Regions from separate parts of the Sphingobium sp. SJ10-10 genome, predicted to be linked through region 2. Evidence: riboswitches for the same ligand, from Rfam matches in the RefSeq annotation. Region 2 holds a riboswitch; the other holds the start of a gene.

Region 1 (15,158 bases), on a different replicon from region 2:
GAAGACGTCGCGGACATCCGCGACCTGCTGATCTTCGGTCAGGCTTTCGCCTCGGGAGGGGGCGCGCTGGACCCTAAGGCGGCCGTTGCGGCGCTCTCGGACGATGCCGAGATCTGCGGCTGCAACGGCGTCAGCAAGGGCCAGGTCGTCGCCTGCATTGCAGCGGGCAATTGCAGCCTCGACGCGGTGCGCGGCACCTGCAAGGCGTCGGCGAGCTGCGGAAGCTGCACGGGGCTGGTCGAAAATCTGCTGGCGGTGGTGTTGGGCGATGACGTTCAGTCCGGGCCGAAGACGATGTGCAAATGCACCAGTTTCACCCATGACGACGTCCGCCGCGAGATCGTGGCGCAGAATATGCGCTCGATCCCCGAGGTGATGCAGCTTCTGCACTGGTCGACCCCGGATGGCTGCTCCTCCTGCCGCCCCGCGCTGAACTATTATCTGCTCTGCGCGCTTCCCGGTGAATATCAGGACGACCAGCAGAGCCGCTTCGTTAATGAGCGCATGCACGCCAATATCCAGAAGGACGGCACCTATTCGGTCGTTCCGCGCATGTGGGGTGGTCTTACCAACCCGCGTGAATTGCGCGCCATTGCCGATGTGGTCGAGAAATATGATGCGCCGATGGTGAAGGTCACCGGCGGCCAGCGTCTCGATATCTTCGGCATCAAGAAGGAAGATCTGCCCGCCGTCTGGGCCGACCTCAATGCCGCGGGCATGGTATCGGGTCACGCCTATGGCAAGTCGCTGCGCACGGTGAAGACCTGCGTCGGGTCGGAATGGTGCCGCTTCGGCACGCAGGACTCCACCGGCCTTGGCGTCAAGATCGAGCGGATGACCTGGGGGTCGTGGATGCCGCACAAGTTCAAGATCGCGGTGTCGGGCTGCCCCCGCAATTGCGCCGAGGCGACGATCAAGGACTTCGGCGTGGTCTGCGTGGACTCCGGCTACGAACTGCATGTCGGCGGCAATGGCGGCATCCATGTCCGTGCCACCGATCTGCTCTGCAAGGTCGCGACCGAGCAGGAGGCGATGGACTATTGCGCCGCCTTCACCCAGATCTATCGCGAGGAAGCGCGCTATCTGGAGCGCACCGCGCCGTGGATCGAGCGTGTCGGCGTCGACTATATCAAGCAGCGGATCGTGGAAGACGAAGCGGGCCGCGAGGCGCTCCGCAGCCGCTTCCTCTATTCGCAGAGCTTCAGCCAGGATGATCCCTGGGCGCAGCGCGCTGCCGGTGCGGACAGCGAACTGCACCAGCCTCTCGAACCCATCGCCATCGCTGCGGAGTGAACGACATGACCGATTGGATCGACATCGGAACGCTGGCCGACATTCCCCAGCGCGGCGCCCGCACGGTGCAGATTGCCGGAGAGAAGGAAATCGCCGTCTTCCGCACCGGCGACGACCAAGTCTTCGCGCTGGTCAACGAATGCCCGCACAAGCAAGGCCCGCTGAGCCAGGGCATCGTGCACGGCCACAGCGTCGCCTGCCCGCTCCATAATTGGAACATCGCCTTGAAGACGGGCGAGGCGCAGGGCAATGACGAGGGCTGCACGCCGACCATCGAGGTCAAACAGGAAGGCGGTCGCATCCTGATCGCCCGCCCGGCCAAGCTCAAGGCGGCGGCATGAGCTTCCGGTCCCTGCTCTTGCCGGCAGGGGCCAGGGTGGAGGGGACGTGCTGTCCATCCCTTGCGGCACGCACCTCCACCCAATTCTCTCTCAAGGAAGATGAGGTAAGGGCATGACTCAGGCCATCCGCACCACCTGCGCCTATTGCGGCGTCGGCTGCGGCATCTCGGCCACGCCGACCGGCCCGCGGTCGGTCACGATTCTGGGCGATGAGGCGCACCCGGCCAATGGCGGGCGCCTCTGCTCCAAGGGCACGCATCTGGGCGAGACGGTGGGCCTGACCGGCCGCCTGCTCCACCCGATGATCGGCAACAAGCGGGCGAGCTGGGACAAGGCATTGGACCTTGTCGCCAAGCGTTTTCGCGAAACCGTCGAGCGCTACGGTCCCGACAGCGTGGCTTTCTACGTCTCCGGCCAGTTGATGACCGAAGACTATTATGTCGCCAACAAGCTGATGAAGGGCTTTATCGGCTCGTCCAATATCGACACCAATAGCCGCCTCTGCATGTCCAGCGCGGTCGCCGGTCACAACCGCGCCTTTGGCGAGGATGTGGTGCCCGCCAGCTATGACGATCTGGAGGAAGCGGACCTGATCGTGCTGGTCGGCTCCAACACCGCCTGGTGCCACCCCATCGTCTATCAGCGCATCCAGGCCGCCCGCGCCGCGCGTGGCACCAAGCTGGTCGTCATCGACCCGCGCCGTACCGAAACCTGCGAAGGCGCCGACCTGCATCTGCCGGTGAAGCCGGGCACCGACGTCGCGTTGATGAATGGCCTGCTGGCATGGTGCGACGCCGAGGGGATCACCGATCCCGGCTATGTGGCCGATCATGTCAACGCCCCCGAAGGCTTCTGGGAGCATATCCGCACCGGCCATGACCTCTGGAGTACGGCCAAGACCTGCGACATCGCACCCGCGCTGCTGGAGCAGTTCTACAAGCTGTTTGCCGCGACCCCGCGCACGGTCACGATGTTCAGCCAGGGCATCAACCAGTCGATCCGCGGCACCGACCAGGTCAACGCGATCATCAATGTCCACCTCGCCACCGGCCGCATCGGCAAGCCTGGCGCGGCGCCTTTCTCGATCACCGGCCAGCCCAATGCCATGGGCGGGCGCGAGGTGGGCGGCTTGGCCTCGACGCTGGCCTCGCACATGGACTTCGCGCCGGAAAATGTGGAGCGGGTGGGCCGCTTCTGGGCCGCGCCTGCCATGGCGACCAAGCCGGGCCTCAAAGCCGTCGATCTGTTCCGCGCCATCAACGAAGGCCGGGTCAAGGCGCTGTGGGTGATGGCCACCAACCCCGCCGTGTCGCTGCCCGATGCTGGCCGCGTGCGCGAGGCGCTGGAGGCCTGCCCCTTCGTCGTGGTGTCGGACATCATGGCCGACACCGATACCGGCGTTCATGCCGATGTTCGCTTGCCCGCCGCCGGCTGGGGCGAGAAGGACGGCACCGTCACCAATTCGGACCGCACCATCAGCCGCCAGCGGCCCTTCCTCGCGCTGCCTGGCGAAGCCAAGCCCGACTGGTGGATCGTCAAGGAAGTCGGCCGCCGCATGGGCTGGCGCAATGCCTTCGCCTATGACCGGCCTGCCGATATCTGGCGCGAACATGCCCGCCTGACCGCCTATCAGAATGACGGCCAGCGGGTGTTGAACCTGCGGGCGCAGGCCACTATCGGCAATGATGCCTATGACGCCATGGAGCCGTTCCGCTGGGGCGATACGCCCTTCACCGATGGCCGCTTTCCTACGCCCGACGGCAAGGCGCGGCTGGTGTTGACGAAGCAGATGGAGATTCAGGAGCCGCTCAAGCAGTGGCCGATGACGCTCAACACCGGGCGTTATCGCGACCAGTGGCACACGATGAGCCGCACTGGCCTGTCGCCCAAGCTCGCCCGCCATCGCGAGGAGCCGCTGGTGGAAATCCACCCGCAGGATGCCGAAGCGCTGGGCATCGTCGACCGCGACCTCGCCCGCGTCCAGACCGCGCAGGGCAACAGTCTTTTCCGCGTGAGCCTGAGCGAAGGCCAGCGTCCGGGCGAGATCTTCACGCCCATCCACTGGACCGATCAAATGTCGAGCGGCGGCCGCACGGGCCTGCTGCCCCGTCCGCTGGTCGATCCGCATTCGGGCCAGCCCGGCTTCAAATCCACCCCGGCCAGCGTCGAGAAGGTCGCGACCGAGTGGAAGGGCTTCCTGATCCTGCATGGCGATCAACCCGTCAAATTGCCTTGTCTCTGGTCCACCCGCATCACCGTGCCGGGCGGCGCGCTGTACGAGATCGCTGGCAATGGCGACCCTGTGCGGCTTGAGGCCTGTCTGCCCAAGGGCGACCGCGTCGAAGCCATCGACCAGACGCGTGGCACTCGCCGCATCGCCATCATCAGCGAAGGCCGCCTTGCGGGCGTGCTGTTCGTCACCCGCACCGGCCTGCTGCCCTCGCGCGACTGGCTCATCAGCCAGCTTGAAGTCGAGGGGGTGGGAGCCTCCGTCCTTGCCGCGCGCGGGCCGGGCAACCAGCCCGACAAGGGGCCGACCGTCTGCGTCTGTTTCGACATCGGCCTTTACCAGATCATGGCGGCGATCCGTGAACAGCAACTGGTCGATGTGCCCGCCATCGGCAAGGCGATCGGCGCCGGGACCAATTGCGGGTCTTGCCGTCCCGCGCTCGCCAATATCCTTGCTCAAACCACGCAGGAGACGCTCCATGCAGCCGAATGAACTGATCGCCCCCGGTGAGGTCTGGCTGGTCGGCGCAGGTCCCGGCGACCCGGACTTGCTGACCCGCAAGGCCGAAAAGCTGATCGCGGCGGCGGAGATCGTCTTTTACGATGCGCTGGTGGGGCCGGGCGTGCTGGACCTGATCCCCGAGGGCGTGGAGCGGGTGAGTGTCGGCAAGCGCTCCGGCCGCCATTCGAAAGCGCAGGAGAGCATCAACGACCTGCTGCTGGCGGCGGCGAAGGCGGGCAAGCGCGTCGTGCGCCTCAAGGGCGGCGACCCCTCGGTCTTCGGCCGCTCGGCGGAGGAGATGGAGCATCTGGCGGCGGATGGCATTTCCTTCCGCATCTGCCCCGGCATCACCACGGCCAGCGCGGCGGCGGCGAGCGGCCATACCTCTCTCACCCTGCGGGGCGTGGCGCGGGGGTTGACGCTGGTGACGGCGCATCTCAAGGCGGGCGAGCCGCTGAAGCTGGACTGGGAAATGCTGGCGCGTCCGGGCGGCACGCTCGGCATCTATATGGGGCGCGCCGCTGCGGGCGAGATCAGCCGCTCGCTGATTGCCGCCGGGCGTGATCCCGAAACGCCGGTGATGGTGGCGGTCAACGTCTCGCTGCCCAATGAACGGCTGATCCGGGGGAAGCTGTCGGCGCTGGCCTTCCTGGTGGCGACGATCAGCGATGAAGATCCGACCTTGCTGATGATCGGTGAGGCGGTGGCGGGCACTTACGCTTCGGCGGACATGTCGGTGAGTGCTACGCTGACGGTTTGAACTGAAGCGATGTGCTCCTGCGGAGGCAGGAGCCCAGTTCGAACACCTGATCTGGGTTCCTGCCCTCGCAGGAACACGCTGCTTTGTCGATTCTATTGATTACTCTTTTCCAACTTCTCCAAATCCTCGGGCCGATTGATATTGGGCAATATAAACTCCGGCCGCTCGACGATCCGGGCGCCGATCCGTTCCAGCCAGCCATAGATTGATCGGTTGTTGTCCTCGGCCAGATGCGTGTCCAGTTCGGCCGCTAATGAAACAGGCCAGAACCCCGCCAATTGCTGGCCTTTGAGGATCGCCGCACCTTCACCGATCAACGCTTCCGCCAGCCCGTCCGGATAGGCGGGAACATCGCACCCCGTCGTCAGCACCGCGTCATAGCCTTCCGCCAGCGCATGATGCAGCGCTGCGTTCAGTCCGCCCAAAGGCCCCATATCCGCCGCCGGTCGATCCGGCAGCCCGATCATTCCGTCCACTTGTCGTCCGCAAATCACGACCGCCTCGACATGGCGCCCTAGCGCCGCCGCCGCATGGTCCAGCAGGGTTCGCCCATCCAGCATCGCCAGCGCCTTGTCGCTCCCGAACCGGCTGGATCGCCCTCCGGCCAGAACCGCTCCCAGCAACCGCATCATGCCCCTCCCGAGATGATCCGGGCATAGGCGTCCGGGTCGACATTGCTCCCCGAAATCACCACCACGCTCGCGCCCTTCGCGGCCGGAGCCAGCCCCGCCAGCATCGCCGCCAGGGCGACCGCGCCGCCCGGTTCGACCACCAGCTTCAACGCTGAAAAGGCGAAGCGCATCGCTTCCCGCACCTGATCGTCGTTCACCACCAGGCCACCGGACAGCAACGCCCGATTTATCGGAAAGGTCAAAGCCCCCGGTGTGGGTGACAGCAAGGCATCGCAGATCGACCGTGCATCGGGCGAGACGCTTTCCCGGACTCCGCTGGCGAGCGACCGCGCCGTATCGTCGAACCCTTCCGGCTCGACCGCATAGATCGCCACGCCGGGCTGCCGCGCTTTCACCGCCGTCGCGATCCCCGACACCATGCCGCCCCCGCCGCAATTGACGAGGATCTGCCCGACCTCCGCGCCCAATTCGGCCGCCTGCTCCATTATCTCCAGCCCGATCGTCCCTTGCCCCGCCATGATGAAGGGGTCGTCGAAGGACGGCACCAACACTGCGCCGCGCTGGGCCACCAGCGCCGTCGCGATCTCCTCCCGGTTTTCGGTGAAACGGTCATAGGGGACGATTTCCCCGCCCAGCGCCCGCGTATTGGCCGTCTTGATGGCGGGCGCGTCGGCGGGCATCACGATCGTCGCCGCGATCCCCAGCAGCCGCGCGGCAAAGGCCACCCCCTGCGCATGATTGCCCGACGACCAGGCCACGACACCCGCCTTGCGCTCCGCCGCGTCCAATCGCGCCAGCCGGTTATAGGCGCCACGGAATTTGAACGAACCGCTGTGCTGCGTGCCCTCGAACTTCACCAGCACCCGCCGCCCGCAGCGCTCGTTCAGCACCGCATTCTCCAGCAGCGGCGTGCGGATCGCCGCCGGCGCGATGACCCCCGCGGCGTCCTCGACATCGGCGGCGCTAATGGCGAACGGCATGCAATCTCCTTCCGTGGCCGCCTCTTGGCATGGCCGATGCTTTCCCTTATGGCGCGGGGCGCGGGCGGGGCAAACCCCGTACGCAAAGAAGATCGCGCCGGTGCCCGAAAGGGCTGAAAACGGGAATGCGGTGCGGACGGGAAACCGTCTTATTCCGCGGCTGTCCCTGCAACTGTAAGCGGTGAGCGCGATGCATTTCGGTCGAACGACCGGCCACTGGACGACAAGTCCGGGAAGGCGTGCATCGCTGCATTGACCCGCGAGCCAGGAGACCTGCCGGCGCATGGTCGCTCTTGCCCTGGCCCAGGGGTTGGCCATGGCACGGTGTTTTCCGTCTGAGCGACGAAGCGGCGCAGGGCCGCATCGGTGCGGGGGGAGGGCATTGGCGTCGACTTCCCCCAGTTCCGACCGCGCGAGCGGATGCCCTGAGCCATGAAGTCGCAGCGGCGCTCAGGGAAACAGATATAATGTTGAAAGCCACCATCTCTCTTGCGGCTCTGCTCGCCGCCACGCCCGCGCTCGCGGAGGATGAGATCATCGTCACCGCGCTGGGCATCGAGCAGCCCCGCGACGAAGTCGGCCAGGCCGTCACCGTCATCGATGCCGACACCATCCGCACCCGCCAGAGCGTGAGCGTCACCGACCTGCTCGCCACCACGCCCGGCGTCCGCTTCAACCGGGCCGATGCGGTCGGCGGCGTCACCGGCATTTCGCTGCGCGGCGCGGAAACGACCCAGACGCTGGTGCTGATCGACGGGGTGAAGGTCAACGATCCCAGCAGCATTGGCGATGCCTATGATTTCGGCAATCTGCTGGTCGGCAACATCCGCCGGATCGAGGTGCTGCGCGGTTCCAACTCGGTGGTCTACGGCAGCCAGGCGATCGGCGGCGTCGTCAATATCATGACCGGCACGCCCGCCGAAGGATTCGCGGCCAACGCGTCGGTCGATTATGGCTATAGCGATACGCTGAATGCCAAGGCGGATGTTTCGGGCACCAGCGGCATCGCATCGGGCGGCCTTGGCGTCGCCTATTTCCGCACGGACGGCATCTCCGCCGAGGCTGGCGACGCGGAAAAGGACGGTTATGAAAATATCGCCGCCAACGCCAAGCTGAAGCTCGACTTCAGCGATGCCTTGAGCCTGGACCTGCGCGGCTATTACATCCATGCCGATCTCGACACGGACCTCTTTTCCTTCCCCCCGATAGACCGGACCGCCACCAGCACGCTTGATCAATATGTCGGCTATGCTGGCCTGAACCTCAGGCTGTTCGATGGCAAGCTGACCAATCGCGCGGCGGTGACATGGTCCCGCAACGATCGCGACTACACCTCCATTTTCGGCCCTTATGGCTATTCCGGCACGAATCTGCGTTTCGAATATGAAGGCGTTTATCAGCCGGTCGAACAGGTGAAGCTGGTGTTCGGCTATGAGCATGAGCGGCCGGATTATGATTTCGTCGGCTTCGGTTCGCATGACCGCGCGAAGATCGACATCGACAGCGTCTATGCCGTCGCCGTCGTGAAGCCGGTGGAGGGTCTGACGCTGACGGGTGGCGTGCGCCGCGACGATCATAGCCAGTTCGGCGGCGCGACGACCTTTGGCGCCAACGCGAACTACACGCCCAATGGCGGCCGCACCAACATCCGCGCAAGCTATGGCGAGGGTTTCAAGGCGCCCTCACTCTATCAGCTTTACGATCCCTTTGTCGGCAATAGCGGGCTGCGCCCGGAGCGGTCCAAGAGCTATGATATCGGCTTCGACCAGAAGCTGGCCGGGGATCGTGCTATCTTCTCCATCACGGCCTTCCGCCGCGACACGCGTGACCAGATCGACTTTGACGGCGCCTTTGGAGCATTTGGCGGCTATAACAATCTCGATCGCACCCGCGCCAAGGGGGTGGAAGCATCCTTCGCGCTGAAGCCGGTCGACGCGCTGACCGTTACGGCATCCTACAGCTATGTCGATGCGCGCAATCGCTCGCCGGGCAGCCCGGACGAAGGCCTGCGTCTGCTGCGCCGGGCGCCCAATGCGGCCAGTGTGTCGGCGGACTATGTCTGGCCTTTCGGCCTGTCGACCGGCGCAACGATCACGATGGTGGATGACAGCGTCGATATTGACTCGAGCACGCACCAGCGTGTCCAGCTCGACGGCTTTGCGCTGGTTGGCGTTCGCGCGTCCTTCCCGATCAATGAGCATCTGGAAGTCTATGGCCGCATCGACAATCTGTTCGATGAAGGATACGCCACGGCTTATGGCTATGGCACCTATGGCCGGTCGGCCTTTGGCGGCGTGCGTGTCCGCTTCTGATGGAACAGGCGAGGGGCGGGCGTGACGCTTGCCCCTTCAGTGTCAGGGCGCAGCGTTGACCTGCGTCACGATAGAGCGCGCGGCCTCGACATAAGCGGGGCCGCCGCACACCGTCCATGCCTGCGGCACGCGGATGCGCGGGATGGCGCGCAGGATCGGATGGTGCAGCATTTCCGTCCCCTGATCGACGATCGTCTCGCTGCCGCTTTCGACGATCAGCCAGTCCGGGCGGGCGGCGAGCATCTCTTCCAATGGAAGCTGCGACAAAGCGGGCTTCCCCAGCTTTCCCGCCAGATTGACGAGACCTACGCGCTTCATGAGGTCATCGACCAGCGTGCCCGTCCCGGTCATATAGCCGCGCCGCTGATAATAGGCGGCAACCCCGCCGCGCCTGGATCGAGGCAGGGCGATGAGGTCGCGGTTCATGCGCGCAATCAGCGCTTCGCCCCGTTCGGGATGGCCGACCGCCGCCGCCACCTGCCGGATTTGCGCCAGGATCATGGGATAGCTGTCCGCGCTCGCCAGTCCCAAGGTCCGCCATTGGCCGGGAGGCGCTCCGACGACGCCGTTTCCGGAAGGAAAGCCGACCAGCAGATCGGGCCGGAGCGCCATCACTTCCTCGGCGGGCCGCTTGAGCGTCTTGAAGCGGCGCGCCTTGCCGACCGCCGCCGACAGCTCCGGATCATGCCCATAGGGGCTGAGCGCCGCGATTTGCCCCGGATCGGCCAGCGCCAGCACATATTGGTCGGCGCAGGTGTTGAGCGACACGATCCGTTTCGGCGGAGCGGGCGCGGCGCCGGTCAGCATGAGCGCGCAGAGCGCCGTCGCGATTATTCTGCCGCGCATCCAATTGCCTCTAAGTCTTGCCTCGAAAAGCAGCCGTGCTCCTGCCTTCGCAGGAGTAGGGAGCGCTGTAGCAAGCAACGGGAGGCGCGCAAGCCATGAGCGTGCGCCGCCACCCCCTGCTGATCCCCGCGCTGATCGCGCTGGCTCTGCTTGCCGCCCTCGGCTCTGTCACGCTTGGCGCCGTGCCGCTCTCTCCGGCGCGCATCTTCGCGGTCCTGATGGGCGGCGGCGATGATGTCGCTCGTGCCATCCTCATCGACCTGCGCCTGCCGCGCATGCTGCTCGGCCTGATCGTTGGCGCCATGCTCGGCCTGTCGGGCGCGGCGCTTCAGGGTTATTTGCGCAACCCCTTGGCCGAACCCTCCGTGCTGGGCGCGTCCAATGCTGCGGCCCTCGGTGCCGTGGGCGCGCTCTATTTCGGCTTGGCGCAGGCGCACCCGTTGGCGCTTCCGGCCTTGGCCATCGCGACCAGCCTCATCGGCATCGGCGCGCTGTTCCTGCTTGCCGGACCGGCGGAAAGCCCGCTCACCCTGATCCTCGCCGGGATAGCCATCGCCACGCTGGCGGGGGCGGGGATCAGCCTGTCGCTGAACCTCTCGCCCAATCCCTTCGCGGCGATGGAGATCATGAGCTGGTTGATGGGGAGTCTGGAAAACCGTGCCTACGGTCATGTCTGGATCGCGCTGCCCTGCGTGGCGGTCGGGGCGGCGCTGCTGATCGCGGATGGCCGGACGCTCGACGCGCTGACCCTGGGCGAGGATGGCGCGCAGGCGCTTGGAATCGATCTCCGCCGGGCGCGCCTGCGGCTGATGCTGGGCGTCGCCATAGGCGTGGGTGGCGCGGTGGCAGTGTCGGGCGCGATCGGCTTCGTCGGCCTGATCGTGCCGCATCTGGTGCGGCCGATGACGGATCGTTCGCCCTCCGCGATCCTGCTGCCTTCCATGCTGGGCGGCGCGGTGCTGCTGACGCTGGCGGATATCGGCGTGCGGCTGATCCCGACCAGCAGCGAACTCAAGCTGGGCGTACTGACGGCGCTGCTGGGCGTGCCCGTTTTCCTGATCCACCTGATGCGGGAGCGGCGGCTATGGTGACGATCCGCACGCAGGGGCTTTCCGTCCGCCTTGGCCGTCATCCGGCAGTGATCGGCATCGACCTTCATCTGGAGCCGGGACAGCTTGTCGGCATCATCGGTCCCAATGGCGCGGGCAAATCGACCCTGATCCGCGCGATGCTGGGCCTGGTGAAGCGGGAAAGTGGCATCGTCCTGATCGACGGCGCCGACAGTGCGCGCCTGACCCGGCGGGAAATCGCCCGACGCATCGCCTATCTGCCCCAGGGCCAGACCCTGCATTGGCCGCTGGCGGTCGAGCGGCTGGTGGCGCTGGGCCGGATGCCGCATCTGGGGCCGCTCTCGCGCCTCTCGACAGAGGATGAGGCGCAGATCGACGCAGCGCTTGCCCGCGCCGATGTGCTGCATCTCAAAGGGAGGGTGGCGACCGAACTGTCAGGCGGCGAGCGTGCCCGCGTGTTGCTCGCCCGCGCACTAGCGGTGGGCGCGCCTGCGTTGATTGCGGATGAGCCGCTGGCGGCGCTCGATCCGGGGCATCAGATCGATGTCATGGATTTGCTCAAGGCCGAAGCGCGTGCGGGATCGCTGGTCGTCACCGTGCTGCACGATCTTGGCATGGCGGCGCGCTATTGTGATCGGCTGGTGCTGATGGATCGCGGTTCGCTAGTGGCCGACGGCGCGCCACTCGATGTGCTGACCGAGGCGAGCCTCGCCAGCGTCTATGGCATTTCCGCCTGTATTGAGGCGGGTGGCGACTGGCCGCTGATCCTGCCAACGGGGCGTATCAAGAGCTGAACTTGCCGTCGTTCCCGCGCAGGCGGAAACGACGAGAAGGGGTGCGCCCGTTACTCCGCGAAAGCCCGAGGCGCGGGCGCGACCACCGTGAAGGTGCCCGCACCGATCTCGGAAACCTCCAGCGCACGTTCGGCTATCCCGTCGCGTCCGAACCGGAACGCCCCGTCGATTCCGGCAAAGCCCCCCGCATCGCGCAGCCGCGCCGCCGGGAAGGTGGTGCCCGGCTTCCAATCGCGCGCGATCCGCACCGTCAGCAGCACCGAGTCGTAACCCAAAGCCGACAGCCGAAACGGCGCATTGCCATAGCGCGCCCGATATTTGGTCGCGAGTTGGCCGTAGAGGCCATCCGACACGCTGGCGAACCAGGCGCCGCGCAGCGCCGGGCCGGACGCCAGACCGCTGTCGGTGTTCCAGAGTTCCGTGCCCAGCAGCCGCGCCGTCGCGCCGCCATTTTTCCGCACGATCGGCGCCACCTGCATCGCCACCTTGCCGCTGTCCGCGATCAGCAGCGCGTCATAGCTGGAAGATGCCTGCAATTTCTTGACCGCCGCGGTGATCGAGCCCGGCGTCCGGTCGAAGCTCTGCATCGACACCACGGTCCCGCCCACACCCTCGACCGCGCGCAGCAGGGCCGTGCCCGACCGCTCGCCATAGGTTCCCTTGGGCACCAGAGCGGCGAAATGCGACATGCCCTTGCCCTTGGCGAACTGGACCACGCGCTCGATCGACTGGTTGGGGTTATAGCCCATGATGTAGACGCCATTCCCGGCGACGCTGGTGTCGTTGGAGAAGCTGATCACCGGCACATTGGCCCGCGCCGCGATCGGCCCCACAATCCGCGCATCCTCCGCCAGCAACGGTCCCAGGATCAGCTTGTTGCCGTCCGCCAGCGCCTTGTTGACCGCCGCCGCCGCGCCGATGCCGGTGTCATAGGTGGTGATGCGCACCTTGTCGGCCTTGGTATCCAGCAGGGCGAGGGTGGTCGCATTGGCGATGGACTGGCCGACCCCCGCATTGGGTCCGCTCATCGGCACCAGCAGCGCGACGCGATGGCGCAGCGTATCGGTGGGCAGGCCTTCGGTGACTTCCGGGCCGGTCTGCGTGGGTCCGGGCTGAGCCGGACCTGGCCCCTTGGGCACGATCGACTGACAGGCGGCGACCAGCAGCGCAGTGGCTGCGAACAAAATCCGCCCGGCGCGTTGCATCCCCACCCCTTTTATCAAAGCGAACAAGTCCGCTTGCCGGGGGGCATCCGTCTCTGTCATCTGGCGTCCTTATGGAAACTGATATGAATCTTGGTTCTTTGGAGCTTGAGGCTGGGCTTTACATTGTTGCAGGGCCGATCGGCAACCTTGGAGACCTTACCCCCCGCGCGGCGGAAGTCCTGCGGCTGGCCGATGTAGTCGCCGTGGAAGATACACGGGTCAGCGCACGGCTGCTGCGCCATGCCGGGTCTGACCGGCCGATGGTGCCCTATCACGACCATAGCGCCGAAGGGGTGCGCGCCCGCCTGATCGAGCGGATGGCGAGCGAATCGGTTGCGCTGCTGTCCGATGCGGGAACTCCGCTGATCTCCGATCCGGGCTATAAGCTGGTGCGCGACGCCCGCGCCGCGGGGCGCAAGATCACGACGCTGCCCGGTCCGAGCGCCGCCATTGCCGCGCTGACCTTGTCGGGTTTGCCGACCGATCGTTTCCTGTTCATGGGCTTCCTGCCGTCCAAGCAGAAGGCCCGAGGGGATACCTTGGGCGAAGTCGCCGCCCTGCGCGCCACGCTGGTCTTCTACGAAAGCGGCCCGCGCCTGTCCGAAAGCCTTGCCGCCATGGCCGAGCATCTGGGCGACCGTGAGGCCGCCGTCTCCCGCGAGATCAGCAAGACGTTCGAGGAAACCGCCACCGGCACGCTCACCGAACTGTCCGCCCGCTATGCCGACGCGCCGCCCAAGGGCGAGATCGTCGTCATTGTCGGCCCGCCTGGCGAAGCCGCTCCCGCCAGCGCAGAGGATGCCGACGCGGCATTGCTCGAAGCCATGGAACGCCTTCCTGTCTCCAAGGCGGCGGGAGAGGTCGCCAAGAAACTCGGTCTCGACCGCCGCGCCCTTTACGACCGTGCGTTGGAACTCAAAGCGTGAAGAAGCCCCTAAGTGCCAAATTGGCGGCCCAAAAGCGGGGACGGCAGGCCGAACGCATTGCGGGCTGGTGGCTGCGGCTCAAGGGCTGGCAGATCGTCGGCCGCCGCCTGCGTACGCCCGCGGGGGAGGTCGATCTGGTCGCCCGGCGCGGCAAGATGCTCGCCTTCGTCGAGGTCAAGGCCCGCGCAACCGGAGCCGATCTCGACCTGGCCATCGACGAACGCCGCCTTTCGCGGGTTGCGGCGGCGGCGGAAATTCTCTTCCACGACCTTGCAAAACCGGGCGATGACATGCGAATCGACGTGATGCTCCTTGCGCCCGGCCGCCCGCCGCGCCATCTGGCCAATGTCTGGCACGGGGGCTAAAGGCCTTCCTGCTCTGGAAGGGAATTGAACACGCCTATGACCCAGCTCAATCCGCTCACCGTCGCCGTGCAGATGGACCCGATGGAAGGGATCAAGATCGGCGGCGATTCGACCTTCCACATCATGCTGGCGGGACAGGCGCGGGGGCACAGCCTCTATCATTATCTCGCCACCGACCTCACTTACCGCGACGGCCGCGTGCTGGCCAAGGCGCGCCCGGTGAAGGTGCAGAAGGTCGAGGGCGATCATTATGTCTTCGGTGAGCCGGAAACGCTCGACCTTGGCCGCGATGTCGATGTGGTGCTGATGCGCCAGGATCCGCCCTTCGACCTCAGCTACATCACCGCCACCCATTTGCTGGAGCGGGTGCAGGCAGAAACGCTGGTGGTGAACGACCCGGCCTCCGTCCGCAATGCGCCCGAAAAGCTGTTCGTGCTGGATTATGCGCGCTTCATGCCGCCGACGATGATCACCCGCGATCTGGATGAGGTGAAATCTTTCCTCGCCCAGCATGGCGAAGTCGTGGTGAAGCCGCTCTATGGCAATGCTGGCAATGCCGTCTTCCATGTGGGGCAGTCCGGCGCGAATCTCTCGGCGCTGGTGGAACTGTTCAACGCCTCCTGGGTCGAGCCCTTCATGGTCCAGGCTTTTATTCCCGGCGTCGCGGAAGGCGATAAGCGCATCGTCCTGATCGACGGCGAAGTCGCGGGCGCGGTCAACCGCATCCCCGGCGCGGGCGAGATTCGTTCGAACCTTGCCGTCGGCGGTTCGGCGGCGAAAACCGTGCTGACCGAGCGTGAACTGGAAATTTGCGAAGCCCTCAGTCCCGAACTCAAGCGCCGCGGCCTGCTGTTCGTCGGCATCGACGTGATCGGCGGCGAGTGGCTGACGGAGATCAACGTG
Region 2 (15,158 bases):
CAGCAGAGCCAGCGCGACGAAGGCAGGGAACAGCCAGGTCTGCGTCGGATCGATCGCCAGCATGGCCCCGATCACCACCGTCGCCAGCGCCACGCCGCCGTTCAGCACGCGCTGACCAACGAAGGACACCGGCCGGCTGCCCATGATCTCCTGCAATTTGGCAAAGGCGATGACCGATGCGGTGCAGGTCAGGAAACCCAGCAGCATCTCGAACATCAGCGCCCACATGATGAAGCCGCCCGCATATTCGGCATGGGCATGCTTGTAATATTCCGCCGCACCGATCAGACCGACCGCCAGCGCGCCGAAAGCGTGACTGATCGCGGTCCGCTGCGGAATGGCGGTCATCGGCATCAGCAGCGCCATCGGAATGCCCGCCGCCGCGCCCGCGATCATCGCGATGATGATGAGATTATAGTCGACCACCTCATGCTGCACGAGCGCGCCGATAATGGCCACGACCATGCCGATCTCGCCTGCCCGCACGCCCCGGCGCGCGGTCGAGGGGTGGCTCATCCACATGAGCGCCAGGATGAACAGCGAAGACGAGAGGATCGCCGCAAAGGGCACGAATGCGTTCATCTCACTTCCCCCGCGGCTTGAACATCTTGAGCATGCGGTCGGTGATCATGAAGCCTGAAACCAGGTTCACCGTCGCGCAGAACACTGCGATAAAGCCCAGCGTCTTCGCCAGCGGCGTCGCGCCTTCCTCCCCCGTGATCGTGATCGCACCCACGACCACCACCGCCGCAATCGCATTGGTCAGCGACATCAGCGGCGAATGCAGCAGCGGCGATACCTTCTTAATCAACTGAAAACCCACAAAGGCCGCCAATATGAACACGAACAAATAATCGGGATTAAGCGAACTCACAGACCATCCCCCTGATTGAGCAGGCACGAAACCGAGCGAAAATGCCGCCCATCATATTCAGCCAATAATGATTGGTGGTAGCGTTTACGACGCTCATGCCGCCTGCCGGACCAGCCGCCTTCCATAAACCCCTCCACAGCTTTTCAGCCGTCTCCGCCTTTATTGCCTCGGATGGCAGCAGGCAAGACGCACGAACCCAAATATTACACGGGCATTTTGCGCAACGAAGTTTTCTTATCCCCCCGTCTAGGTCGCGTTTCTGTTCACCCACAGAATGGCGATCAGCTTGCAATTCCGTCGGTTGATCATTAAAATTCTATACTATGGTGCAATATTAAGCTTTCAACGTCAAGGGCAACCCCGCCGCCAGCAATATGACCTCCCGGCACAGGGTCGCCATTTGCTGGTTGAGCCACCCCGCCTCGTCCCGGAATCGCCGGGCCAGGGCGTTATCGGGCACGATGCCCAGTCCCACTTCATTGGCCACCAATGTGACGGGGATGGGACAAGCGACGACAGCATCCGCCAAAGCGGCCCGGGCCGCCGCAATATCCGCCTCAGCCAGCATGAGATTGGAAAGCCAGAGGGTGAGGCAGTCGACCAGGATCGCGTCCGCCCTCCCAGCGGCTTCGGATAACGCCTCAGCCAGGTCCATGGGCGCGTCGATGGTCAGCCAGCGGCTGCCGCGCTCGCTCCGGTGGCGCGCGATCCGCTCCTCCATCTCCACATCGAAGGCCTGCGCCGTTGCGATATAAGCCAGGCTGCCGCCCGAAATGGCCTCGCACCGCTCCTGCGCATAGCGGCTCTTGCCGGAACGGCATCCGCCCAGCACCAGCAACGTCGTCATCCGATTCCCTCCCCGATCGCGGCCAGACCCCACAACATCAGGCAGGCCCATAAATAGATTCGAAGCGCGGCCCGCAGGGCGCGGACATCCGCTTCGCCACCCGTCCCGATCCATGGCTTGTCATGCAGCACGCCGTCATAGCGGATCGGCCCGGCCAGCCTGATCACCAGCGCTCCGGCCATGGCGGCCTCCGGCCAACCCGCATTGGGCGAGGCATGGCGTCCATGGTCCCGCCACATCACGGCCCATCCTCCGCCGCCCGCGATGCAAAGGACAAAGGCCGCCAGCCGCGCCGGCGTCCAGTTCAGCAGATCGTCGAATCGCGCTGCAGCCCAGCCGAAATCCGTGAAAGGCGCCTCCTTGTGCCCGATCATGCTGTCAGCGGTGTTCACGGCCTTATAGGCCCAGATTCCCGGCAGCCCTAACAGCAGGAGCCAGAACAGCGGCGCGACGATTCCATCGCAGAAGCTTTCGGCCAGGCTCTCGATCCCGGCCCTGGCAACGCCCGCTTCGTCCAGCGAATCCGTATCGCGTCCCACGATCCGGCCCACCGCGCGTCGCGCGGCATCCAGCTCTCCCCTCGCCAGCGCGCGCGCCACGGACGCCACATGCGCATAAAGGCTGCGCTGCGCCAGCGCCGGCCAGGCCGCCAGCGCGAGCCAGATCCACGCCATATCCCCCGCCCACCTGCGGATTACCCATTCCAACGCGAGACCGGAACCTCCCGCAACGCCCAGCAACAGCAACAGCAGGGCAATTCCGGCCCATCGCCGGGTCGGGTTGCTCCAGGCTTCCCGGTTCCACCGCCGCTCCACCGCGCCGATGATCCGCGCAAAACCACCCACCGGATGCCCGATCCGCGCATATAGCCAGACCGGCCAGCCTAGCGCGGCATCCAGCATCAGCGCCGCCAGCGCCACCGGCTCAGCCATCCGCCAAGGCCCGGCCGAGCCGCGCCAGCGCGATCGCATCGCCGGGCAGACCAAGCCGCAGCCAGCGCCGATTTTCCTCAAAGGGTCGCGTCAGGATCGCTCGTCGCGCCAGCCGGTCGAACAGGGCCGGTCCATCCTCCACCTCCACCAGCCGGAACAGCGGACATTCCCCCCGCGCCGCCAGTCCGTGCCGCGCCAGCACTTCATCCAGTTGCGCCGCGCGTTCCGCCAAAGCCACAATCGCCTCTTCGATCCATGCCCGGTCATCATAGGCCGCACGCCCGAACGCGATCGCCGCAGCAGAGACCGGCCATTCCCCCAGCATCCGCCGCGCTTCCGCGACGATCGCGCGCGGCCCGATGAGAAAGCCCAGCCGCACGCCCGCCAGCCCGAAGAACTTGCCGAAGGATCGCAACAGGATCAGCCGCCGCTCGTCCCCGACCACATCCGCCAGGCTGCATGACGGCATGGCATCGGCATAGGCTTCGTCGATAATCAGCCATCCCCCGGCCCGCTCCAGTCCCACCAGCCATTCCAGCAGACGGGCAGGCGGCAGGATGCGGCCATCAGGATTGTTGGGATTGGCGAGCAGCAGGGCGACCGCTTCCCGAGGCGCATCTTCCCCGGCGGCGATCGGGTGGCCCTTCGTGAAAATCTCGGCATGGGTGCGATAGCTTGGCAGCCGCCAGCGACCGGGCATGTCCAGCATCCGGCCCATCAGCCGCAACCCGGCTTCGCTCCCCGGCACAGTGCAGAGATGATCGGGATCGACGCCGAAATGTGCCGCCGCCGCCGCTTCCAGGGCCGCCAGATCATGCGGGTCGGGCAGGCATCGCCAATCGACCGAGATGCGATCGGCCCCCGGCCATGTCAGAGGGCTGATCCCCGTCGACAGGTCGATCCAGTCCGCGCCGCCATAGACCGCCCGCGCCTCGGCCAGTCGCCCGCCATGCCAGGTGAAGCCGCTCATCGCGCCAGCACCATCACGGCCAGCAGGCCGCTTTCCAGCAGTTCGATGCCAGCGCCATGTCCATCCCCGGAAATGCCGCCGATCCGCGACCGCAGCCACAGTCCCCAGAGCGGAATCAATATGACTGCCGCCCATAAGGCAGGCACCCAGAAACCCAATATCAGCCCCAGCGCCGTCCAGAGGATGAGGGGTACCGGCCGCCAGCCTGCTCGAAATCGGCTCGCCAGCCCTTCGTGCAGTGGCGGCAACCATCGCGTCCAGACCAGCGGCCCGATGCGCGCCGCCATCGCCACGGGAACCAGCATCCACAGCGGGAAATTTTCCACCCACAACCGCAGCAGCACCAGCTTGGCCAGCAATTGCAGCCCGATGGCGACCACGCCGAAACTGCCGATATGCGGATCGGCCAGAACGGCGGACAGGCGTGTCCGGTCGCCATGCGCCGCCCCCGCCGCGTCCGCGATATCGCCCAATCCGTCGAGATGCAGCGCGCCGGTGACGGCAACCCAGGCGATCAGGCCGAACAGGGCGCCCGCCCATGGATCGATCCGGAGACCGAGACCGGCCCCGCCAGCGACGATCAGGCCCACGGCGATTCCCGTGGCGGGAAACCAACGGATCGCGGCGGCGAAATCGAATTCATCGACGTCCAGCGCGGGCAAGGGCAAGCGCGTCATCAATTGCAGGGCCAGCACCAGCCGCTTCATGGCATCAGCCCTGTGATCTGCACCGACGGCTGCTCGCCGGGCCAGACCCGCAGGCTCAGCACCGCGCCATAGGGCAGGTCGACCGCCCAACCCTGCCGCACGTCGAAGTTGCACAGGACAGCCAGCGCCGCCCGCATCGCTCCGGCATGACAAATCACCAGCACCGGCTCGCCAAGGTCGCCCAGCCCGTCCCGTATCCGGCCGCAAAGATCGGTCCAGCTTTCGCCCTCCGGCGGTGGAAAGCCATCCGGATCGTCCCAGAAGCGGGCCAGATCGGCAGAAGGAAGAGTCGCCGGGTCGGCGCCCTCCCAACGTCCGAAATACAGTTCCCGCCAACGGCTGTCGACACCATGGCCGACGCCTCGCTCCGCCGCTATGACCTCCCCCGGTGCCCGCGCCCGGGCAAGGTCGGACGTCACCACCCGCGCAAAGTCCAATCCTCGCGCGCGCTCAACGCACAGCGCGATCCCGTCGGCTTCCGGCGGTGCATCCAAATGCCCCAGCAACCGCCCGGCAAGCTGCGGCGCGCCATGGCGCATCAGGTGGAGCGGAAAAGCCTTCACAAAGCACCAGCCACTGCCGCTTCCGCAAAGGTCGCCATGCCGGCATGGGCAGCCAGCGCCGACCGCACGATCTGCGTCGCCACCGCAGCGCCGCTGCCCTCGCCCAGCCGCATGTCCAGCCGCAGCAGCGGGTCCAGCGTCAGCGCCGCCAACAGGCGCTCATGGCCTGCCTCGGCCGACATATGCGCCGCCAGGCAATGGCCGACGATCGCCGGACTGTCCTTCGCCAACGGGGCGACCGCCGCGCAACCGATGAAACCATCCAGCATCACCGGCACGCGCAACATCCGCGCCGCCAGCACCGCACCCGCCAGCGCCGCGATCTCGCGCCCGCCCAGCCGCCGCAGCGTTTCGAAGGCGTCGGCACAATGCATCCCATGCAAGGCGAGCGCCTGCGCCACCGCTTCGGCCTTGCGCGCCAGTCCATCGCCGTCCACGCCCGTGCCGCGCCCGACCCAATGCGCCGCCGCGCCGCCAAAGGCCTGCGCGCAAAGCGCCGCCGCTGGCGTGCTGTTGGCAATGCCCATCTCGCCCAGCAGCAGCAGGTCGAGGCCCGGTTCGACCGCCGCCGCCCCGGCATTGATCGCGGCCAGGCATTCCGCCTCGCTCATCGCCGCTTCGACACAAATGTCTCCTGTCGGCCGTTCCAGATCGAGCGCCGCCACGGTCAGTTCCGCGCCGCAGGCTTGCGCCAAAGCATTGATCGCCGCGCCGCCATGGCGGAAATTCGCGACCATCTGGGCCGTGACCTCCGCCGGGAAGGCGCTGACCCCCCGCGCCGCCACGCCATGATTGCCCGCGAAGATCGCCGCACGGATGCGCTCGGCCCGAGGCTTTTCCCGTCCTTGCCAGCCCGCCATGAACAGGGCGATCTCTTCCAGCCGCCCCAGCGATCCGGCGGGCTTCGTCAGCACCGCCTGCCGCGCCGCCGCCGCTGCGACGGCGCTTTCGTCCCGCAAGGGCAAATCCGCCAGCGCAGCGGCAAAGGCCGCACGATCATCGAACCGGATCATGAGCAGATGAAGCCTTCGGGCGGCGTTCGGACGATGAAATGCCCCTTCACCCCCTGCGGCCAGTCGGCATAGCGCACCACGCCCTCCTCGCTTGCGGCATGGCGCACCGCATAATCCAGTATCGCGCGGGCGGCCTCCTCATCCGGCGTGAAGTCGCCCAGAACATAGCCGACCTTGCCGGTCCCCCGGATATGCACGGTGCAATGCCGCTGGCAGGCGAAGAGGCAGGGCATGTCCTGCACCACGACCGCCGCATAGGCGGGGTCGCTCTCCTGCATTTTTTGGAGCGCCTCGGTCAGCAATGCGCCGCCACGCCGACCATCCTCATCCTCCCTGCTCTCCGCCGACAGACGGCAGGTCGAACAGACCACCACCGACGCCCCGCGCCCGACGGCCCGCAACATCAGCGACAGCTCCACATATCAGTCATTCCGCTTCCTCCAGCCCGACGGCAAATGCCCGGCCAGGAAACCAGGCAGAGGAGGACAGGCCGACACCGGACGGGCGACAGAACTCCCCCTGCACGGTCACGCCGGCAAGGCGATGGCTGTCGCTTCGCGAGGGAAAACCCCGTTCGGCCGGCGCACCCTGTCCGGTCGAAGAACGACTGCGTCAGGCAGGTCTCCTGGCTCACGGGTCGATGCTTCCCGGCCGCCTTCTCGGAACCTTGTCCCAATGGCGTGATGGCCGGATCGCTCGCCGCTTACAGTTGCAGGGGCAGCGCGGGCCTTCCACCCGACTTCCCTTTTCATCCCCTTTCGGGGAACCTGTCGCGCCGATGCTGATAAAGACCCCGTCGTTCCATCGCAAGGGGGGTAGAAAAGCATGGTCTTTCCTGACGCCGCAGCACGGAAATATGCGGCGGCGCTACCATGGTTAGACTTCTCTTCACCTCCCCAAACTGCTATCATCCGACAAAATAAGGGAGAGGGTCATGGCTATTCTGACGCGCTGGATGGACTGGATCTGTCGGCTGTTCGCCTGCACGGCGGAAAACGATATGCGGGTCAACAGGTTGATCGCGCACATCCCTTCCGACACCAACGACCGCTAAGCCGCCCGCGCTGGGTGTCTCTCGCGCCGCTTGACGCTCCCGATGGAACGGCGGCGCCTCTGGCCGATATTATGGCCATGTTGGCCAACGACCTGGTCGCCACTCTCATCCGCCTCTGTCTCGCCATGCCCAACCGCCGCGGTTCCGCTGCCCGGGATCAAGAGCGCTGACCATTGCACGTGCCTCCGCGATAGGGGAAGAGGCTGCACGATGCCGACGGAAATCCAGATTGCGATTCGGGGCATGGCCGGACTCGGCCTCATGGGCATGACCCCGCCCAAGGCGGTCGGTGGCCCGGGCACCCGTTGAGGAGAAAGATATGACCGATATACACGACCGGGACATCATCATCGCGGGCTATGCCCGAACCCCGATGGGCGGTTTTCAGGGCGCGCTCTCCGGCGTGTCCGCTACCGAACTGGGCGCCGTCGCGGTGAAGGCGGCCGTCGAACGCTCCGGGGTCGCGCCCGAAGCCATCGACCGCATCTATATGGGTTGCGTCCTCCCCGCCGCTCTGGGCCAGGCTCCTGCACGCCAGGCGGCATTGGGCGCGGGCCTTCCGCAATCGATCGAGGCCACCACCGTCAACAAGATGTGCGGGTCCGGCATGCAGGCGGCGATCATGGCGGCCGAAGCGCTCTCCGCAGGCTCCGTCGACGTCGTCGTCGCGGGCGGCATGGAAAGCATGACGAACGCGCCCTATGCCTTGCCCAAGCATCGGTCCGGCGCGCGCATCGGCCATGACCGGGTCATCGACACGATGATGATGGACGGGCTGGAGGACGCCTATGATCGCGGCAAGCCCATGGGCGCCTTTGCCGAGGATACGGCGCGCGATTATCAGTTCACCCGCGCAGAGATGGACGCCTATGCGATCGAGAGTCTCGCCCGCGCCAATGCCGCGATCAGCAGCGGCGCCTTCGCCGGGGAAGTGGCGCCCGTCACGGTCAAGACCCGCAACGGCGAAGTCCAGGTCGATAAGGACGAACAGCCGGGCAATGCGAGGCCGGAGAAAATCCCGTCCCTGAAACCTGCCTTCGCCAAGGATGGCGCGATCACCGCGGCTTCCTCCGCCTCGATTTCGGACGGCGCGGCGGCGCTGGTGCTGACCCGTGCCGATGTGGCGGAGAAGCTGGGCCTGACGCGGGAAGCCCGCATCGTCGCCACCGCCGCCCATGCCCACGCCCCGGCGCTGTTCACCACCGCCCCGGTCTTCGCGATCCGCAAGGCGCTGGAAAAGGCGGGCTGGTCAGCTGGGGATGTCGATCTCTACGAAGTCAATGAAGCCTTCGCCGCCGTCGCCATGATCGCTATGCGCGACCTGAGCATTCCGCATGACAAGATCAACGTCAATGGCGGCGCCACCGCTCTCGGCCATCCCATCGGCGCGAGCGGCGCGCGTATCATCGCCACGCTGATCGCGGCTCTCAAGGCGCGCGGCCTGAAGAAAGGCGTCGCCGCGCTCTGCATCGGCGGCGGCGAAGCCACGGCGGTCGCCCTGGAAGTCCTGTAAGGGGGAACGGATATGAATATCGAAGGACTGGCCGCCATCGTCACCGGCGGCGCATCCGGCCTGGGCGCCGCCACCGCTCGCGCCCTCGCCGCCAGGGGCGCCCGCGTCACCCTGTTTGACCTCAACGAAGAGGAAGGCGTGAAACTCGCGGCCGACATTGGCGGCCTGTTCCAGCGCGTCAACGTCACCGACGAGGACAGCGTCAATGCCGGCCTCGACGCGGCGGAGGCCGCCCATGGCACTGCCCGCATCGCCGTCAATTGCGCGGGCGTAGCCCCTGCCATCAAGGCGGTCGGGCGCGAATTCGTCCCCCATCCGATCGACAGTTTCCGCAAGGCGGTGGAAATCAACCTTACCGGCACATTCCTGATCGCCTCGCGCTTTGCCGCCCGGCTGCAACAGGCCGAAGCGATCGGTGAGGAACGCGGCGTCATCGTCAACACCGCGTCGGTCGCGGCTTTCGACGGGCAGATCGGCCAAGCCGCCTATGCCGCATCCAAGGGCGGCGTGGTCGGCCTGACGCTTCCCCTCGCCCGCGAATTCGCGCAGTCGCTGATCCGCGTCGTCACCATCGCGCCGGGTATTTTCTGGACGCCGATGCTGGCGGGACTGCCTCAGGCGGCGCAGGATTCGCTCGGCAAGCAGGTTCCGCATCCCAGCCGCCTGGGCAAGCCGGAGGAATATGCGATGCTGGTCGAATCGATCATCGCCAACCCCATGCTGAACGGCGAAACCATCCGCCTCGACGGCGCCATCCGCATGGCGCCCAAATAGGCCACGAGCCGTCTTTTACGCTCTCGCGCAAGGTTAAGGCGTTTCATTCACGCTTCTTTCCGCCTGGCAGTTGTCGACGCAGCCACCAGAAACCTTTTCCGGTCCTTCACACGTTCGCACAGAAGGAGAACCAGAGCGGGAACCAGAACAAGGAAGGACAGGTCCGCCGGTTCCAGTGGAGCGAAGTGGAGTATGCGACGCAGCGGCTCCACGGTCAGGATCAATGCGCAAGCTATCGACACCACGGCCGCGACATAGCGCAGTGAAGGGTTGTTGCGCCAAACGGCGCGCGTCAGGGATGTGCTGAAGGATCTGTTCACCAACACCAGCGCCATGATGGAAGCGACCAGGGCGAAGAAAAGGAGCGCCCTCACGCGATCGGGAGCGAAGCCCCAATATGTCGTGGCGATGTGAAGCCCAAGAAGCAGCGCGAAAGCGATCCCGCCATAGAGGATGCTCGGCAGGACCAGCGCCGCGGAAAAGAGGCGTTCAGCCGGATCACGGGGCGGTCTCTGCATGATGCGGCTTTCTTCCCGTTCGGCTTCGAAGACGAGCGCGCAGACGGGATCGATGATCATTTCGAGCAAGGCGATCTGGATCGGCCCAAGTACCAGCGGCAGGTTCAGCAGCAGCGGCGCCACAGCCAGACCCGCGATCGGCACATGGACGGCGAAGATGAAGCCGATGGCCTTGCGGATATTGTCGTAGATGCGGCGGCCCAGGCGAATGGCGACGATGATCGCGCCGAAATCATCCTCCACCAGGACAATGGCCGCCGCCTCCCGCGCCACATCGGTGCCGCGCCTGCCCATGGCGATGCCGATATGGGCCGCCTTGAGCGCAGGCGCGTCGTTGACGCCATCTCCGGTCATCGCGACCACTTCGCCCGCCGCCTTGAGCGCCGAGACGATCCGCAGTTTCTGTTCCGGCATCGTGCGCGCGAAAATGGCCACGTCCTTCACCCGCGCGCGCAGCTCCCCGTCTGACAGTGCCTTGACTTCATCGCCTGTCATGAGCGCGCCTGAGCCAATCCCCGCTTGTGCCGCAATCGCCTGCGCGGTGACGGGATAGTCGCCGGTGATCATCACAACCCGGATTCCGGCCGAATGACTTTGGGTTATCGCTTCGGGAACTCCCGCCCGCAGCGGGTCGGACAGGCCGACCAGTCCCAGAAGGCTGAAGTCATGCGCTTCATGCCCCTTGCCAAGATCATCCCCGACCGTGTTCGCATAGGCCACGCCCAGAACACGCATGCCGCGGGCCGCCATGGCGTGGACCGCCCGCTCCAGCGCCAGATGGGCCTCAGCATCCAGCCGGCAAAGGCGCGCGATCGCTTCCGGCGCGCCCTTGGCGGCGGCGAACAAAGGCTCACCGGCTTCCACCGGCCGCCACACATTGGACATCGCCAGCAGGTCCGGCCGAAGACCATTGGTGTGAACCAGTTCCCAATCCTCGCGAGCGGGAACCCTGGCATCCCTTGCGGCGGCGTGGAAGGCCACCTCCATCGGATCGACCGGGACCGGCGCGCTCGCCAGGGCCGCCGCGCCGATCAGCTCATGGAATTCGGGCCGTGGAGACCCGTCGCTCAGTGCCGCCATGCTGCCGGACGGGAGCCAAAGCTCCATCACCGTCATACGGTTCTGGGTCAGCGTTCCCGTCTTGTCGGTGCACAGCACTGTAGCGGCGCCCAGCGCTTCTATGGCCGAAGCCCGTCGGGTGAGCACGCCGACCTGCGCGATGCGCCAGGCGCCCATGGCAAGGAAGATGGTGAGGACCACCGGGAACTCTTCGGGCAACAGCGACATGGCGGTCGCGATGCCAGCCAGCAATGCGGCCATCCAATCGCCGCGCAACGAGCCATAGAGCAGAACCACCAACAGCGCGATGGTCACGCCGCCAATGGCGCACAGGCTGACCATCCGGGCAGTTTCCCTCTGCAGATGCGGAGCCTCGGTTTCCAATGTTTCCAGAAACCGCCCGATCTGGCCGATGCGGCTGCGCATGCCGGTAGCGGTCACCCGCGCGATGCCGCCGCCACGCGTGACGACGGCGCCCGAAAAGAGATGAGGCGTGTCGTCACCGCCCGGTTCTGCCTGCTCCGGATCGCTTGCCTGCGCGGCGCGTTTATGTACCGGAACCGCCTCGCCGGTCAGCAGGGATTCGTCCGCCTCCAGTTCCTGGGCTTCGACCAGCAGCGCATCCGCTGCGATGCGGTCGCCCGCTTCCAGCACCAATATGTCGCCGTTCACGACCTCGCGGCCTGGGACACGCAAGGTCTCCCCATCGCGTATCACGAGCGCGCGCGGCGCCGACAGGTCGCGAAGCGCCTCCAGCGTGCGTTCGGTGCGCGCCTCCTGCACGATCGTGATGATGATGGACAAGCCCGCAAATCCCAGCAGGATCAGCGCCTCCGTCCTGTCGCCGAGCAGCAGATAAATGGCGCCCGCCGCCAGCAACATGGCGAACATGGGTTCGCGCAGCACTTCCATCGTGATCCGCAGGGGCGTCCGCCGGTTCGGCCGGGGAAGCTCATTGGGGCCATCCTCGGCCAGCCGCTCACGCGCCTGCGAAGTGGAAAGGCCGGTAAGACCAAGCTGTCCACCCACCATCACCACGCCTCATCTCCCCCGATATGGTTGGCACTGGCGCCGTTGACTGCTGGAAAATCAATAAGCCCTGCATTGCCGTCTATCAGGATAACTACGGACTGCCCCAGCCGTGATATGATCTATTGATCATGGAGATGCCGCAAGTGGGAGAAGTTCGGTTGGACACATCATCGCTCACGCTCACATTTCACGGCGCCGCTGGCACGGTCACCGGCTCCTGCATGGAATTGCGGCTGGGCGATCGCAGCATCCTTGTCGACTGCGGTCTGTTCCAGGGGTCGCGCAGCCTGGAAACCCTGAATCATGGCGACTTCAGCTTCGATCCGCGAAAGATCGACGCGGTCGTGCTGACGCATGCGCATATCGACCATTGCGGGCTTCTGCCGAAGCTTTCGGCCCAGGGATTTGACCGGCCGATCTGGTGCACGCCCGCGACGTCGGACCTGCTGGAATATATGCTGGCCGATGCGGGGCGCATCCAGGAAAGCGAAGCCGACCGCCGCAACCGGCGGCGCGACCGGGCGGGCGAGCGGAACTTCGTGCCGCTCTACACCGAAGAGGATGCCTTGCGCGCATGGCGGCTGAGCCGTCCTGTGCCCCTGTCAGACTGGTTCGATCCGGCGCCCGGCTTCAGGGCGCGATTCTGGAACGCGGGCCATATATTGGGCGCTGCATCGGTGGAGATAGAGGCAGCGGGCGTACGACTGCTCTTCTCCGGCGATCTCGGCCCGGACAACAAGGCCTTTCATCCCGACCCGCAGGCGCCGTCCGGCCTAGATCATGTCGTCTGCGAATCGACCTATGGCGACCGGGCACGCGACAAGTTCACGATCGAACAGCGCCGCAGCCAATTGGAAGCGGAGATCAAGCAGGCGCTGGCCAACGGCGGCAATCTTGTCATTCCCAGCTTCGCGCTGGAAAGGACGCAGGAATTGCTGCTCGACCTTGCCAGGCTCGCGGACGCCAACCGCATCCCCAATGTGCCGATCTTCGTCGACTCTCCGCTCGCCAGCCGCGCGACCAAGGTCTTTGCGGCCCATGCCTCGGAGATGGAAGATATGGATGGGCAGGACGTCTTCCGTCACCCGTCCATCCATTATGTCGAGGATGTGGCGGAATCGATCCGGCTCAACACCATCTCGGGCGCGATCATCATAGCGGCGTCCGGCATGTGCGAAGCTGGACGCATCCGGCACCATCTGAAGCATAATCTGTTTCGGCGGGAATCCACCGTGCTCTTCATCGGCTTCCAGGCCAAGGGCACATTGGGCAGGGTATTGCTGGACGGGGCGCAGCGCGTGCGCATTTCCGGCGAGGACGTGAATGTGCGGGCGCGCATCCGGCGCATCGACAGCTATTCCGCCCATGCCGACCGCGACGAATTGCACCGCTGGATCGCCGACCGCCGGCCCATTGCGGGCAGCCTGTTCCTCGACCATGGGGAGCAGGAAGCGGTCGCTTCGCTGCGCGAACTCGTCCAGGCGGACGATCCGGCCGCCAGCATCGTCACGCCGCAGATCGGAGAGACCTATGCTCTGGAACCGGGCGCACCCGCGCGCAGGATCCAGACGGGCCGCGTCGACATGGACCTGCTCGCCGGGCCGGACTGGCAGAATGACTATGCCGATTTCGTCACCCATCTGAAACAGCATCTGGGCCGGATCAGGAGCGAACGGGCACGCCGCGAGGCGCTCGCCCAGATGCGGCGCGTGCTCGACACATATGAGGATGCGAGGCATCGTCGCTCGACGGCAAAATGATGGAGTTTTCCATGAACAGCGCCTCTCCTTCCGGCATCCGCCACGCCGTGGTGCTTGCTCATCCCGATCCGAAGAGCTTCAACGCCGCCATCGCCACGGCCTATTGCGAGGCCGTTAGCCAGGCAGGCCAGGAAGCCGTGCTGCGCGATCTGTATCGCATGCGCTTCGATCCGGTCCTGAAGAATGAGGAGCGGCCTGACCGGAAGGGATACCGCATGTCGCCCGATGTCGGCGCAGAGCGTGAACTGCTGGACGGCGCACAGGTCTTCACCCTTATCTTCCCGATCTGGTTCGGCATGCCGCCAGCCATGATGACGGGCTATGTCGATCGCGTATTGGGGGCAAGCGTCACGGCCCGTCAAATCCAGGAAGGATCGGACACGGGCCTGCTGGGCAAGGGCCATCTGTGCACCATCACGACCTCCGGCGCTTCGGAGGACTGGCTGGATGCCCAGGGCCAGACCCAGGCGCTACGAGAGCTGTCCGGCACCTATCTGTTCCGCGGCTTCGCCATGCGATCGAGCGAGACATTGCACATCGGTGACGTGGTCGAGGGCGCGACCGCCGCCTTCATCGAAGCCAATCTGGATCGGGTGCGCAGGCGTGCGCGAAACATCTGCGCTCGGGTGGCGCAGGAAATCTTTGGAACGCCGCTTCCACCGGAAACCAGCGACGGCAGTTGACGCACCATTTCGTTCCGAGGAAGACATGCTGACCATAAAGCGCCTCGCTATCGACACTTATCCGGAAAACACCGCCTTCCTGCTGCGCCGGAGCAACGGCTATTCGGCGGAACAGTTTCAGGCTCTGCGCAAGATACGGGTCAGCGGCGAGAGTGCGGAAATCCTGGCCACCCTGGCGCTGGTCGATGAACCTCTGCTGCTGAAGCCGGGCGAAATCGGCTTGGGCGAACAGGCGTTCAGGCGGCTTGGCCTGCCCGAAGGAACGTGCGTCGCCGTCGAGCAGGCCAGGCCGCCCGCCAGCCTGGAATTCGTCCGCCGCAAGATTGACGGCGACACGCTGGAAGATGACGAGATCGCGGCCATCATCCGGGACATCGCCGCACATCTTTATTCGCCGATGGAGATAGGGGCATTCCTGGTCGCCTGCGCCGGCTTCATGAGCACGCAGGAAACGCTGGCGATGACCCGCGCCATGGCGAAGCTTGGCAACCGCTTCGACTGGAAGGCGCCTCTGGTCGTCGACAAACATTGCATCGGCGGCATTCCGGGCAACCGCACCTCGATGATCGTCGTGCCCATTGTCGCGGCGCACGGCCTCATCATGCCCAAGACGTCCTCGCGCGCGATCACTTCTCCGTCCGGCACGGCCGACACGATGGAAGTGCTCGCCAATGTCGACCTGTCCGAAGAAGCCATGAGGGCCATAGTGGCGCGGGAAAAGGCCGTGCTGGCATGGGGCGGCCGGGTGAACCTGTCGCCCGCGGACGATGTGCTGATATCGGTCGAACGGCCGCTGCGCATCGATACGTTCGATCAGATGGTGGCGTCCATTCTCTCCAAGAAGCTTTCCGCCGGTTCC

Evidence for each region. A riboswitch is a leader RNA that binds a small molecule or an ion and turns the genes downstream of it on or off. The one in region 2 is predicted to bind cobalamin.
Region 1: it holds a riboswitch for cobalamin, as region 2 does, so the genes downstream of both, VVT58_RS09585 (TonB-dependent receptor domain-containing protein) here and VVT58_RS16875 (DUF1636 domain-containing protein) in region 2, are expected to answer to the same signal.

What each region holds. Positions count from the first base shown of each region.
Region 1 is NZ_CP158132.1:1,968,276-1,983,433, reverse strand. Features, by position in the region: gene nirB (nitrite reductase large subunit NirB) at 1-1,293, shown strand, start outside; gene nirD (nitrite reductase small subunit NirD) at 1,299-1,634, shown strand; gene VVT58_RS09605 (molybdopterin-dependent oxidoreductase) at 1,747-4,356, shown strand; gene cobA (uroporphyrinogen-III C-methyltransferase) at 4,343-5,125, shown strand; gene VVT58_RS09595 (molybdenum cofactor guanylyltransferase) at 5,218-5,754, opposite strand; gene VVT58_RS09590 (threonine/serine dehydratase) at 5,754-6,737, opposite strand; cobalamin riboswitch at 6,819-7,033, shown strand; gene VVT58_RS09585 (TonB-dependent receptor domain-containing protein) at 7,205-9,049, shown strand; gene VVT58_RS09580 (ABC transporter substrate-binding protein) at 9,092-9,895, opposite strand; gene VVT58_RS09575 (iron ABC transporter permease) at 9,991-10,986, shown strand; gene VVT58_RS09570 (ABC transporter ATP-binding protein) at 10,980-11,759, shown strand; gene VVT58_RS09565 (penicillin-binding protein activator) at 11,810-12,964, opposite strand; gene rsmI (16S rRNA (cytidine(1402)-2'-O)-methyltransferase) at 13,048-13,890, shown strand; gene VVT58_RS09555 (YraN family protein) at 13,887-14,255, shown strand; gene gshB (glutathione synthase) at 14,292-15,158, shown strand, end outside.
Region 2 is NZ_CP158133.1:250,014-265,171, forward strand. Features, by position in the region: gene VVT58_RS16835 (NAD(P)(+) transhydrogenase (Re/Si-specific) subunit beta) at 1-582, opposite strand, end outside; gene VVT58_RS16840 (NAD(P) transhydrogenase subunit alpha) at 584-874, opposite strand; gene cobU (bifunctional adenosylcobinamide kinase/adenosylcobinamide-phosphate guanylyltransferase) at 1,209-1,721, opposite strand; gene cbiB (adenosylcobinamide-phosphate synthase CbiB) at 1,718-2,653, opposite strand; gene VVT58_RS16855 (aminotransferase class I/II-fold pyridoxal phosphate-dependent enzyme) at 2,646-3,623, opposite strand; gene VVT58_RS16860 (adenosylcobinamide-GDP ribazoletransferase) at 3,620-4,330, opposite strand; gene VVT58_RS16865 (histidine phosphatase family protein) at 4,327-4,893, opposite strand; gene cobT (nicotinate-nucleotide--dimethylbenzimidazole phosphoribosyltransferase) at 4,890-5,906, opposite strand; gene VVT58_RS16875 (DUF1636 domain-containing protein) at 5,903-6,310, opposite strand; cobalamin riboswitch at 6,504-6,692, opposite strand; gene VVT58_RS16880 (acetyl-CoA C-acyltransferase) at 7,280-8,473, shown strand; gene VVT58_RS16885 (SDR family NAD(P)-dependent oxidoreductase) at 8,486-9,247, shown strand; gene VVT58_RS16890 (cation-translocating P-type ATPase) at 9,295-11,856, opposite strand; gene VVT58_RS16895 (MBL fold metallo-hydrolase) at 12,015-13,616, shown strand; gene VVT58_RS16900 (NAD(P)H-dependent oxidoreductase) at 13,628-14,299, shown strand; gene VVT58_RS16905 (thymidine phosphorylase family protein) at 14,325-15,158, shown strand, end outside.